DNA from 2 places in the Cupriavidus sp. HPC(L) genome. Region 1 is predicted to be linked to the other one. Evidence: riboswitches for the same ligand, from Rfam matches in the RefSeq annotation. Region 1 holds a riboswitch; the other holds the start of a gene.
The links. Region 1 has a riboswitch for glycine ahead of gcvT (glycine cleavage system aminomethyltransferase GcvT). Riboswitches for the same ligand answer to the same signal wherever they lie in the genome.
Positions count from the first base shown of each region.

Region 2: it holds a riboswitch for glycine, as region 1 does, so the genes downstream of both, B551_RS10540 (D-amino acid dehydrogenase) here and gcvT (glycine cleavage system aminomethyltransferase GcvT) in region 1, are expected to answer to the same signal.

Region 1 covers NZ_AMPR02000443.1:10,167-16,743, reverse strand. Annotated here, with positions in the region: gene B551_RS21650 (UvrD-helicase domain-containing protein) at 1-1,018, opposite strand, end outside; glycine riboswitch at 1,227-1,323, shown strand; glycine riboswitch at 1,345-1,492, shown strand; gene gcvT (glycine cleavage system aminomethyltransferase GcvT) at 1,591-2,718, shown strand; gene gcvH (glycine cleavage system protein GcvH) at 2,824-3,204, shown strand; gene gcvP (aminomethyl-transferring glycine dehydrogenase) at 3,279-6,197, shown strand; gene B551_RS21630 (DUF421 domain-containing protein) at 6,318-6,577, shown strand, end outside.
Region 2 covers NZ_AMPR02000147.1:34-6,610, reverse strand. Annotated here, with positions in the region: partial or broken gene B551_RS10560 (CHASE domain-containing protein) at 1-23, opposite strand, end outside; gene B551_RS10555 (diguanylate cyclase domain-containing protein) at 263-2,353, shown strand; gene fumC (class II fumarate hydratase) at 2,441-3,847, shown strand; gene B551_RS10545 (diguanylate cyclase) at 4,009-4,995, shown strand; glycine riboswitch at 5,127-5,243, shown strand; partial or broken gene B551_RS10540 (D-amino acid dehydrogenase) at 5,300-6,577, shown strand, end outside.

The sequences.
Region 1 (6,577 bases):
TGAACACCACCGACTCGGCCTCGTGCTCCTCGTCGTTCATCGGCGTCACGGTGATCGGGTCCCCCATGCCGTGCTCGCTCCACAGCGTCTTGTCGAACAGCTTGGGGTTGTTGGCGATCACCGCATTGGCGGCCTGCAGGATGCGCACCGTCGAGCGATAGTTCTGCTCGAGCTTGATGACCTTCAGGTTCGGGAAGTCGGTCTGCAGCAGGCGCAGATTGTCCAGCGTGGCGCCGCGCCAGCCGTAGATCGCCTGGTCGTCGTCGCCGACCGCGGTGAAGGCGGGCGCGCGCAGATGCGAGCCGCCGGCCAGCAGCTTCAGCAGCTGGTACTGGCAGGCGTTGGTGTCCTGGTATTCGTCGACCAGGAAGTAGCGCAGCCGGTTCTGCCACTTGAGCCGCACGGTTTCGTCGCGTGCGAACAGCTCGGCCGGCAGCCGGATCAGGTCGTCGAAGTCGACCGCCTGGTACGCCGCCAGCGTGGCGACGTAGTTGCGGTAGATCAGCGCGGCCTGGTGCTGGTCGGCGTCGGCGGCCTCGGCAATCGCGGTCTCGGGATCGACCATGCCGTTCTTCCACAGCGAGATCGTGCTCTGCACGCTGCGGATCAGCTTCTTGTCAGTGGTGGCCAGCTGCTCCTGGATCAGGCCGAAGCAGTCATCGGCGTCCATGATCGAGAACTGCGGCTTCAGGCCAAGGTGCTCGGCCTCGGCACGCAGGATCTGCACGCCCAGCGAGTGGAAGGTACAGACGGTCAGCTGGCGCAGCGGGATGCGCTTGCCGTCCCGGGTCTTGCCCTCCATCAGCTTGGCGATCCGCTCCTGCATTTCCTTGGCGGCCTTGTTGGTGAAGGTCACCGCGGCGATGTGGCGGGGCTCGAAGCCCTTGTCCTCGATCAGATGCGCGATCTTCTGCGTGATCACCCGGGTCTTGCCCGAACCCGCGCCGGCGAGCACCAGGCAGGGGCCGTCCAGATAGCGGACGGCTTCGGATTGGGCGGCGTTCAGTCCGTGGGTCATCGGTCGGGGGCGGAGTTCGGGTACGGCAGGAGGTCGGACCGCACCCCGAGGGAGGCGGGCCGCAGGCGCGACGCGTTCGGGCACGGGTCGCGGATGGATCAAAGCGGGCGATGTTAACACGGGGGCGGGTCCGGCCGAGCCACCGGATCCGTGGCCTGCAACGCGCCGCTCTCGCGTTGACAGCCGGCAGGCCTGCGGTTAGAGTCGCGCCATCCGTCCGGGAGAGCGCGCGACTGTATCGTCATTCGCGCCGCCGAAGGGGAATCACCCGAAAACTCTCAGGCACCATGGACCGGGCGGATCGGCATGCAGCATGCACACGATGTATGCCGAACTCTGGAGAGCGACACCCGCCATTCATCGATTGAATGATGAGCGTGTCCACCGAAGGGGCGCACGGCGGGGCCGGCGGGTTCGAAGCGAACCGCAGAACCAGTCCGTAATCTCTCAGGTATCGAGGACAGAGGGGGTCATCCGTCGCGACGGTTCCAACGAGCCGCGCGACGGATGACCCTTTTTTGTTTGGCGCGCCGCGCGCGCCGGACTGAACGATGCCACGCTCCGAGGAATCCATGACGCTCCAGGCCACCCCGCTCAACGCCATCCACCGCGCCCTCGGCGCCCGCATGGTTGATTTCGGCGGATGGGACATGCCGGTCAACTACGGCTCGCAGATCGAGGAACACCATGCGGTGCGCAGCGATGCGGGCATGTTCGACGTTTCGCACATGTGCGTCGTCGACCTCGCCGGACCCAATACCCGCGCCTTCCTGCGCGGACTGCTCGCCAACAACGTCGACAAGCTGCAAACCCCCGGCAAGGCGCTGTATTCCTGCATGCTCGACCCGAATGGCGGTGTGATCGACGACCTGATCGTCTATTTCTTCGCCGAGGACCGCTTCCGCCTGGTGGTCAACGCCAGCACCGCGACCGGCGATATCGACTGGATCCGCCAGCGCAATGCCGACACCGGCGCCGGCTTGACCATTACTCCCCGTCGCACCGACAACGCCTCCGATAATGCCGCACCGCTGGCCATCGTCGCCGTGCAGGGCCCGAACGCGCGCGCCAAGGTGTGGGCGGCCTTCCCGTCGACCCAGCCCAGCGAGGCGCTCAAGCCGTTCAACGCGATGGTCGTCGAAGACGCCGCGATCGGCGAAATCATGGTGGCCCGCACCGGCTACACCGGCGAGGACGGCTTCGAGCTGGTGGTGCCGGCCGACAACGTCGCCGCGGTCTGGGAAAAGCTGCATGCCGCCGGCGTGCGTCCGGCCGGGCTCGGCGCGCGCGACACGCTGCGGCTCGAAGCCGGCATGAACCTGTACGGTCAGGACATGGACATCCACACCTCGCCGCTCGACGCCGGCCTGGCCTGGACCGTCGACCTGCAAAGCGAGCGCGATTTCGTCGGCAAGGCCGCGCTGGTGGCCAACGGCCAGCGCCAGCAATTTGCCGGCCTGATCCTGCGCGACAAGGGCGGCGTGCTGCGCGCGCACCAGACCGTGCTGACCGCCGCCGGCGAGGGCGAAATCACCTCGGGCACCTTCAGCCCGACCCTGTCCCAGTCGATCGCCTTCGCGCGCCTGCCCAAGGATGTGGCGCTCGGCAGCGAAGTCCAGGTGCTGATCCGCGACCGCAAACTGACTGCGACTGTGGTTAAACTGCCGTTTGTGCGCAATGGCAAGGCACTCGTGAGCTGACGGCTCACTGCGGACATCGTCCACCCGGTCACGCTGCGCCCCGCGGCCCCTTTCACCGATGGCACGCGGCGGCGCCACACAAGAATCTGAAATTGGAGAATCTCGATGAATTTCCCCGCTGACCTGAAGTACACCGAGTCGCACGAATGGGTGCGCGTCGAAACCGACGGCACGCTGACGATCGGCATCACCGATCACGCACAGGATGCGCTCGGCGACATCGTCTTCCTCGAACTGCCCGAGGTCGGCAAGACGGTCGGCGCCGGTGACGCGCTGGCCGTGGTCGAATCGGTCAAGGCCGCGTCGGACATCTACGCACCGGTGGCCGGTGAAGTGGTCGCCGTCAACGACGCCGTCAAGGACGCGCCCGAGAGCGTCAACGCCAACGCCTTCGATGCCTGGCTGTTCAAGATCAAGCCGGCCAACGGCGACGACGTCAACGGCCTGATGACGGCCGACGCCTACAAGGCCAGCGTCGGCGCCTGAGCCCGGCGCCCCGCCCGCGGCGCCGAGGCATGGCTGACCACCATGCCCCGGCCCGCCTCTCCGAGTCACTTGCCATGAACGCTCCCCTGCCCATGAACGCCGCTCAATCCGCTCGCCCTTCGCTGGCCGAACTCGAAGCTCGCGACGCCTTCTCCCACCGCCATATCGGTCCCGACGCCGCCGAACAGCAGCACATGCTGAAGGTGCTGGGCTACGACAGCCGCGCCGCGCTGATGGACGCCATCATCCCGGCCGCGATCCGCCGCCGCGACGGCATGCCGCTGGGCGAATTCACCGAGCCGCTGACCGAGGAAGCCGCGCTGGCCAAGCTGCGCGGCATCGCCGGCAAGAACAAGGTGTTCAAGAGCTTCATCGGCCAGGGCTACTACAACACGCTGACGCCGGGCGTGATCCTGCGCAACATCTTCGAAAACCCGGCCTGGTACACCGCCTACACGCCGTACCAGCCGGAGATCTCGCAGGGCCGCCTGGAGGCGATGCTGAACTTCCAGCAGATGGTCACCGACCTGACGGGCCTCGATATCGCCAATGCGTCGATGCTCGACGAAGGCACGGCCGCGGCCGAGGCGATGACGCTGCTGCAGCGCGTGAACAAGCACGCATCGAATACCTTCTACGTGGCCGACGACGTGTTGCCGCAGACGATCGAAGTGGTGCGCACGCGCGCGCTGCCGCTCGGCATCGAGGTCAAGGTCGGTCCCGCCGCCGACGCGGCGCAGGCGCACGCGTTCGGCGTGCTGCTGCAATACCCGGGCGTCAACGGCGACGTGGCGGACTACCGCGCGATCGCCGATGCGGTCCACGCGGCCGGCGGCCTGGTGGTCGCCGCGGCCGACCTGCTGGCGCTGACGCTGCTCACCGCGCCGGGCGAATGGGGCGCGGACGTGGCGGTCGGCAATTCGCAGCGCTTCGGTGTGCCGCTGGGCTTCGGCGGCCCGCACGCCGGCTATATGGCCGTCAAGGACGCCTACAAGCGCTCGATGCCGGGCCGCCTGGTCGGCGTCACCGTCGACGCGCAGGGCAACAAGGCCTACCGGCTGGCGCTGCAGACGCGTGAGCAGCATATCCGCCGCGAGAAGGCGACCTCGAACATCTGTACCGCGCAGGTGCTGCTGGCGGTCATGGCGTCGATGTACGCGGTCTACCACGGGCCGCAGGGCCTGAAGCGGATCGCGCAGCGCGTGCACCGGCTGACCGCGACGCTGGCCGGCGGCCTGCAGGCGCTGGGCTACGCCCGCACCAACCAGACCTTCTTCGACACGCTGACGATCGAGACTGGTGCCGCCACCGAGGCGATCCACGCCGCGGCCGCCGCGCGCCAGATCAATCTGCGCCGCGCCGGCGCCACGCAGGTCGGCATCTCGCTGGACGAGACCACCAGCCGCGACGATGTGGTCGCGCTGTGGGAGATCTTCGCGCAGGGCAAGCCGGTGCCGGCCTTCGACGCACTGGAAGCCGCGGCCGATGATGGCTATCCGGCGGCGCTGTCGCGCCAGAGCGCCTACCTGACGCACCCGGTCTTCAACACCCACCATGCCGAGCACGAGATGCTGCGCTACCTGCGCATGCTGGCCGACAAGGATCTGGCGCTCGACCGCACGATGATCCCGCTGGGCTCCTGCACGATGAAGCTCAACGCGACCAGCGAGATGATTCCGGTCACCTGGCCCGAGTTCTCGAGCATCCATCCGTTCGCGCCGGACGACCAGACCGTCGGCTACCGCGAGATGATCGCCCAGCTGGAGGCGATGCTGTGCGCGGCCACCGGCTACGCCGCCGTCAGCCTGCAGCCCAACGCCGGCTCGCAGGGCGAATACGCCGGCCTGCAGATCATCCACGCCTACCATGCGAGCCGCGGCGAGAGCCATCGCAACATCTGCCTGATCCCGTCGTCGGCGCACGGCACCAACCCGGCGTCCGCGCAGATGGCCGGCATGCAGGTGGTCGTGGTGGCCTGCGACGAGGACGGCAACGTCGACCTGGCCGATCTGGAAAAGAAGGCCGCGCAGCACGGCAAGAACCTGGCGGCGATCATGATCACCTACCCGTCCACGCACGGCGTGTTCGAGGAAGGCGTGCAGCGCATCTGCGAGATCGTCCACAGCCACGGCGGCCAGGTCTATGTCGACGGCGCCAACATGAACGCGATGGTCGGCACCGCCGCGCCGGGGCAGTTCGGCGGCGACGTGTCGCACCTGAACCTGCACAAGACCTTCTGCATCCCGCACGGCGGCGGCGGCCCGGGCGTCGGTCCGGTTGCGGTCGGCGCGCACCTGGCCCCGTTCCTGCCGAACCACACCAGCACCGGCTATCGCCGCGCCGATGACGGCATCGGCGCCATCTCTGCCGCGCCCTACGGCTCGGCCAGCATCCTGCCGATCTCGTGGATGTATATCGCGATGATGGGCGCGCGCGGACTGACCGCCGCCACCGAGAACGCGATCCTGGCGGCCAACTATGTCGCCAAGCGGCTGTCGGACTACTACCCGGTGCTGTACACCGGCGGCAACGGCCATATCGCGCACGAGTGCATTCTCGACCTGCGTCCGATCCAGAAGGCGACCGGCATCAGCAACGAGGATGTGGCCAAGCGGCTGATGGACTATGGCTTCCATGCGCCGACGATGAGCTTCCCGGTGCCCGGCACGCTGATGATCGAGCCGACCGAGAGCGAGGCGCTGCACGAGCTGGACCGCTTCATCGACGCGATGATCGCGATCCGCAAGGAAATTGCGCGCGTCGAGGACGGCAGCTTCGACCGCGAGGACAACCCGCTGAAGAACGCGCCTCACACCGCGGCGGTCATCACCGCCAACGAGTGGAATCACAAGTACACGCGTGAGGAAGCCGCCTATCCGGTCGCCTCGCTGCGGACGCAGAAGTACTGGCCGCCGGTCGGCCGGGCCGACAACGTCTACGGCGATCGCAACCTGTTCTGCTCCTGCGTGCCGATGAGCGCCTACGAGGAGTAAGCGGGCACGCTTCCTGCTGCAATTCGCACGGCGGCTTGTTGCCGCGCGCACGCTGGACGGCGTGCGGCCTTTCTGGTTCCGGCCTCCGGGCCGGAACCATCATCGGTAAGGAGACTGTCGATGTGGGAAATGAGCGCGCCGTGGTGGGAATTCATTGTCCGAGGGCTGATCGTTTATTTCGCCCTTCTGATCATGATGCGGTTGGGTGGCAAGCGGCAGATCGGACAGATGACACCGTTCGATCTGATCCTGCTGCTGATCCTGTCCGAGGGCGTGCAGAACGCCATGGTCGGCGATGACAAGTCGGTCTCCGCGGGCCTGATCCTCGCCGCGACGCTGATCGGCATCAACGTGCTGGTCAGCTGGCTCAGTTGGCGCAG
Region 2 (6,577 bases), on a different contig from region 1:
GGAGGAAGCGAAGGCAGTTTCATCGCAATAGCATGGCGGGGCCGTGCGGCCTGGATAGGAGCGGCGCAGCTTGGCGCCAAGGTCGTGACCGGCACCGATGCCGCTGGCGTCCAGGCTCGGATCACGGCTTGGACTATACCGCGCCAAATGCACTTTGCGACAGCGGGACAGGCCGTGTGCCGCGACTCGCACCATGCCGCTCGATGTGATACGGTGACGCCTACGGAACCCGCCGACCCGGGGAATGCCCTTGCGGGCACGCATGAACCGTCCCCCCTTGCTCGACGACTCGCCCAACGCACCGCCGCACGTAGCGCTGAAACGACCGCCCGACACACCGAACGACGATCGCCGCGAGGACCCGGCCACGGCCACGACGCGTCGTCCCCGGTTCGCGCTGTCGTTGACGACGCGCATCGCGCTGGTCACCGCGGGTCTGTCGACCGTGCTCGGCGCCGCCCTCGTGGTGGGCTCGCTGAAATCGGCCCATGACGACCTGCGTGACGCACTGCAGGCGCAACAGGATTCCGTCGTCAAGCTGACGGCGGAGCAGCTCGATTCCGCGGTCAACGATCGCCTGATCCTGCTCGAGCACCTCGCCCCGCAATTCAAGTCGATGATGGACGCGCCGGCCGCGCAGCTGCAGGCCATGCTCAGCCGCACCATTCCGATTCCCGGTACCTTCAACAGCGCCGTCGTGGTCGATGCCAGGGGCATGCTGCTGGCCCGCGACGGCACCCTGGTGTCGGTCGCGGACCGCACCTACTTCCGCGAGGCCGCGCGCACCCTGGCGCCGGTGATCAGCCCGCCGATCCGCGCCCGCGCCGACGGTTCGGTCGGCGTGCTGCTGGCCGTGCCGATCGTCTCGGACGACAAGACCTTCCTGGGCCTGGTCGGCGGCTGGATCGACCTGGCGCGCTCGAACTTCCTGGTGGAAGTGCCGCACAGCCCGATCGCCAGCACCGGCTTCTATTGCCTGGTATCGGCCGGCGCGCAGCCGGTCTACGTGCAACACCGGCTGCAGCAGCAGGTCGGGCGGCCGGCGCGCGCGCAGGGAGAGACCTGCGGCGTGCAGGCACAGCCGGCGACCCTGGAGTTCCTGACACCGCGCGAGCCGGTCATCGCACGCTATCTGATGGCGACCACCGGTTGGGAACTGGTCGCCGTGCTGCCGGCCAAGGAGGCCTTCCAGCCGCTGCACGCGATGCAGCAGCGCTTCCTGTTGTGGTCGGCGGTCGCGGTGGGATTGGCGGCGGTGCTGAACTGGTTCGCGGTGCACTGGATGTTCGCGCCGCTGGCGCAGCTGCGGCGCGTGGTGCGCGACAGCGCGCGCGACCTGTCGGCCTACGAGAGGCTGTCGACCCATCGCCATGACGAGATCGGCGTGCTGGCGCGCGCGTTCGCCCGGCTGATGCGCGACGTGCGCGAGCGCCGCGAACAGCTGCACCGCAGCGAAACGCGTCTGCGCGCGGTCACCGACACGCTGCCGTCGCTGCTGGCGTTCATCGACACCGACGAGCGCTACGTCTTCAACAACCTCGCCTACGAGCGCACCTTCGGCATTCCGCTCGACCAGCTGCGCGGCATGACGCTGCGCGAACTGCTGGGCGAGGCGCGCTACGCCCGCATCCAGCCGTATCTGCAGCAGGCGCTGGCCGGCACCGCGGTCACGTTCGAGACCGAGTTCCACGATCCCGACTACCACTGCACCGAAACCAATTTCCGGCCCGAGTGGAGCGCCGATGGCAGCCGCGTCGAGGGCGTGCATGTCCATGTGCAGGACATCACCGCGCGCAAGCTCGAGACGCTGCGGCTCGCGCAGATCTCGCGCCTGGACCACCTGACGCAGCTGCTGAACCGCAGCGCGTTCGAGACGCGGCTGGCCGAGGCGATGGCGCGCAGCCGCTCGCAGGACCGGCTGATGGCGCTGCTGTATCTGGACATGGACCGCTTCAAGGCGGTCAACGACCACTATGGCCACGCGGCCGGCGACCAGCTGCTGCAGAGCTTTGCCAAGCGCGTGCAGCGCTGCGTGCGCGAGCGCGATGCGGTGGCGCGGCTGGGCGGCGACGAGTTCGCCATCGTGATGGAGGACATCGACCGGCCCGATGTCGCGGTGCGCGTCGCCGGCGCGATCCTGCATGCGGTGGGCCGCCGCTTCTTCATCGAGGGCGCCTTCGTCGACGTCAATGTCAGCATCGGCATCGCGCTGTACCAGGGCGCGCCGATGACATGGCAGCAGCTGGCCAAGGAGGCCGATGCGCTGCTGTACCGCGCCAAGGACGCCGGACGCGGCCGCTTCGAGATCGGCCCGCCCGAGCTGGCGAACCGATCGCGGGAGGCGCGCCCGTAGGCCGGCTTGCGCGCCGGCGCGGCGTCGGCAGTCCCGGCGGCGTATCCTAGAAGGCCGATCCGCATCGTTCGTTCACAGGAGCCAGTCATGTCAGACCAGCAGCCCCCAGCGACCCGCATCGAACAGGACAGCCTGGGCCAGGTACCCGTCCCCGCCGACCACCTGTGGGGCGCGCAGACCGAGCGCTCGCGCCAGAACTTCCGCATCGGCAACGAGAAGATGCCGCCCGCGCTGATCGAGGCCTTTGCGATCCTGAAGCTGTGCGCGGCGCGTGCGAACCGCGAGCTGAACGTGCTCGACGCGGCGCTGGCGCAGGCGATCGAACAGGCCGCCGAGGAGATCATCGCCGGCCAGTGGCCCGACGAGTTTCCGCTGTCGGTCTGGCAGACCGGCTCGGGCACGCAGACCAACATGAACCTGAACGAGGTGATCGCCAATCGTGCGATCCAGCTGCTCGGCGGCGAGGTCGGCAGCAAGCGTCCGGTTCATCCCAACGACCACGTCAACGCGAGCCAGTCGTCCAACGACAGCTTCCCGACCGCGATGCATATCGCCGCCGCGCGCGCGGTGCAGCGCCAGCTGCTGCCGGCGCTGGAGACGTTGCAGAAGACGCTGGGCAGCAAGGTCGAGGCCTTCGCCGACATCGTCAAGGTCGGCCGCACCCATCTGCAGGATGCGGTGCCGCTGACGCTGGGCCAGGAGTTCTCCGGTTACCAGGCGCAGGTCGCCGATGCGCAGGCGCGGCTGCACCAGGCCGTGCTGCGCGCGATGCCGGTGCCCCAGGGGGGCACCGCGGTCGGCACCGGCCTGAATGCGCCCGCCGGCTTTGCCGCCGCCTTCGCGCGCGCGCTGGCCGACTACACGGGCCTGCCGTTCGAACCAGCGGCCAACCGCTACGCGCTGCAGGCCGCGCACGACGCGCTCGCCGATCTGTCCGGCGCGCTGAACACCACGGCCTCGTCCTTCCTGAAGATCGCGCGCGACTTCATGCTGCTCGGTTCCGGCCCGCGCGCGGGCTTTGCCGAACTGCAGCTGCCGGCCAACGAGCCGGGCTCGTCGATCATGCCGGGCAAGGTCAACCCGACCCAGGCCGAGGCGCTGGCGATGGTCTGCTGCCGTGTGATCGGCAACCACACCACGATCACGCTGGCCAACGGTCTCGGCACGCTGGAGCTGAACGCCTACAAGCCGGTCATCGTTTACAGCCTGCTGCAGTCGGTTACACTGCTGGCCGACGCGGCGGCCAGCTTCGCCGAACACATGGTGGCCGGCGTCGAAGCCGACCGGGCGCGCATCGCCGAGCTGCTCGAACGATCGCTGATGCCGGTCACCGCGCTGAACCCGCATATCGGCTACGACAAGGCCGCCGAGATCGCCAAGCTGGCCGTGGCCCGCAACCTGTCGCTGCGCGAGGCGGCAATCGCCTCGGGCCATGTCACCGCCGAGCAGTTCGAACAATGGATCGATCTGAAGGGGATGACGCGCGAGGTGTAGCGTCAGCGCACCGGTGCTGGCGGCCACGTCCACGACGGCGCATGCGGCCGCCCACACATTGAACGACCCATCGACCGGCCCCGCGGCACCGCGGCGGCCGGCGACAAACCCGCTCCAGACGGGCCGACGACGATCGGGGTAACAACGATCGCATTGACGAGATGATTCCTGCTCCCATTCCCGCCGATGACCCGCGGCGCCTCGACGCGCTGTATTCGCTGAACCTCCTCGATACCGCCGCCGAAGAGCGCTTCGACCGGCTGACACGCCTGGCCAGGCGGCTGTTCGACGTGCCGATCGCGCTGGTCAGCCTGGTTGATGCCAGGCGGCAATGGTTCAAGTCCTCGTTCGGCCTGGCCGTCCGCGAAACGCCACGCGAGCAATCGTTCTGCGGCCACGCGATCCTGCGCGACGATCTGCTGATCGTGCCCGATGCGCTGCAGGACCAGCGCTTTCACGACAACCCGCTGGTCACGGGCGCGCCCGGCGTGCGCTTCTATGCCGGCTGCCCGCTCGCGGTACGCGGCGGCGCCAAGGTCGGCACGCTGTGCCTGATCGACACCGCGCCGCGCGAGTTCGACAAGGACGACCAGGCGCTGCTGCACGATCTGGGGCGCCTGGCCGAGCAGGAGCTGGAGTCGGCGCAACTGGCGTCGATGGATGACCTGACGATGCTGTCGAACCGGCGCGGCTTCTCGGCGCTGGCGCAGCATGCGCTGGCGGTCTGCCAGCGCCAGCGCATGCCGGCCACGCTGCTGTTCTTCGACATGGATGGCTTCAAGGCCATCAACGACCGCTTCGGCCACGCGGAGGGCGATCTGGCGCTGGCCGCCTTCGCAGATCAATTGCGCCAGGCGTTCCGGCAGTCCGACCTGATCGGACGGCTCGGCGGCGACGAGTTCGTCGTGCTGCTTGTCGACGCCTGTGCCGACCAGTGCGACGCGATGCTGGCCCGGCTGCGGCAAGGCGTGGAGGCACACAACGCGCAGAGCCAGCGCGGCTATCGGCTCGACTTCAGCGCCGGCGCGGTCGCGTTCGATCCCGCCCGCCATGCGGGCATCGCCGATCTGCTGGCGCAGGCCGATCAGGCGATGTACGCCAACAAGCAGGCTCGCAAGGCGGGGACGCCGCCCGCCGGGCGTCAGTAACTCGCGTTGCGGCCGCCGCCGCGCCGTGTTACTGTCCGCCCATCCAGGAGAAAGCGAGCCTGCCGCGACAGCGCGGCGGCAGCGCTGCCGAAGGCGTACCCCCGAAACGCTCAGGTACCGAAGACTGGAGACGACAACGAACTGGAGAGCGCCGCCATCATGATTTGACGATGACGGCCGCCGAAGGGGCAAGCCGGGTCCGGGGCGGACGCGGTGAATCTCTCAGGCAAAAGGACAGTGGGGGCAGCCGGGTTGGCATCAACGATGCCGGCCGGCTGCCCCTTTTTGCATCCTGGAGCCTGAAATGAAAGTCATCGTGATGGGAGCCGGCGTGATCGGCGTGGCCTCGGCGTGGTATCTGTCCAAGGCCGGCCACGAGGTCGTGGTGCTCGAGCGCAATGCCGGCGCGGCACGCGAAACCAGCTTCGGCAACGGCGGCCAGATCTCGGTCAGCCATGCCGAGCCCTGGGCCAACCCGTCGGCGCCGCTGAAGCTGCTCAGCTGGCTGGGACGCGAGGACGCGCCGCTGCTGTTCCGCCTGCGCGCCGACCCGGCGCAATGGTCGTGGGGCCTCAAATTCCTGCGCGAATGTCCGGCCCGGCGTTCCACCCGCAACATGATCCAGCTGCTCAATCTCGGCACCTACAGCCGCGCCAGCCTGCAGGCGCTGCGCGCCGAGACCGGCATCGAGTACGACCACCTGGCCCGGGGCATCCTGCACTTCTATACCAGCCAGAAGGAATTCGACGCGGCGATCGAGCCGGCGCGCATCATGCGCGAGCTCGGCTGCGAGCGCCGCGTGATCGGTCCCGACGAAGTGGTGAAGCTGGAACCCGCGTTGGCGTCGATCGCGCCGCGGCTGGCGGGCGCCACCTACACCAGCGAGGACGAGTCCGGCGACGTGCATCGCTTCACCACCGGACTGGCCGCGCTGTGCGAGGCGCGCGGCGTGCGCTTCCGCTATGGCGTGCGCGTGCAGCGGCTGCTGGCCGAAGGCGGCCGCATGCGTGGGGTCGAGATCGCCGACGAGACCGGCGCGTACACGGTCGAGCAGGCCGACGCCTACGTGCTCGCGCTCGGCAGCTTCAGCCCGATGCTGGCGCGCCCGCTGGGCGTCAAGCTCGACATCTATCCGGCAAAGGGTTATTCGGCCACGCTGCCGGTGCTCGACCCCGAGCGCGCGCCGAGCGTCAGCCTGACCGACGACGAGTACAAGCTGGTGTTCTCGCGGCTGGGCGACCGGCTGCGCATCGCCGGCACCGCCGAGCTCAACGGCTATTCGATGGAGCTGAACCCGGTGCGCTGCGAGGCCATCGTGCGGCGCACGCTGGAGATCTTCCCCGGTGTCAGCCGGCCCGAACTGGCGCGCTACTGGACCGGCCTGCGTCCCGCGACGCCGGGCAACGTGCCATATATCGGCGCGAGCGCGGTGCAGGGGCTGTATCTGAACACCGGCCATGGCACGCTGGGCTGGACGCACGGCTGCGGCTCGGGACGCGCGATCGCCGAACTGATCTGCGGCCGCGTGCCGGAGGTCGACTTTGGCTTCTGCGGTCCGCTGCCGCCGGCGCGGCGGCTCGCG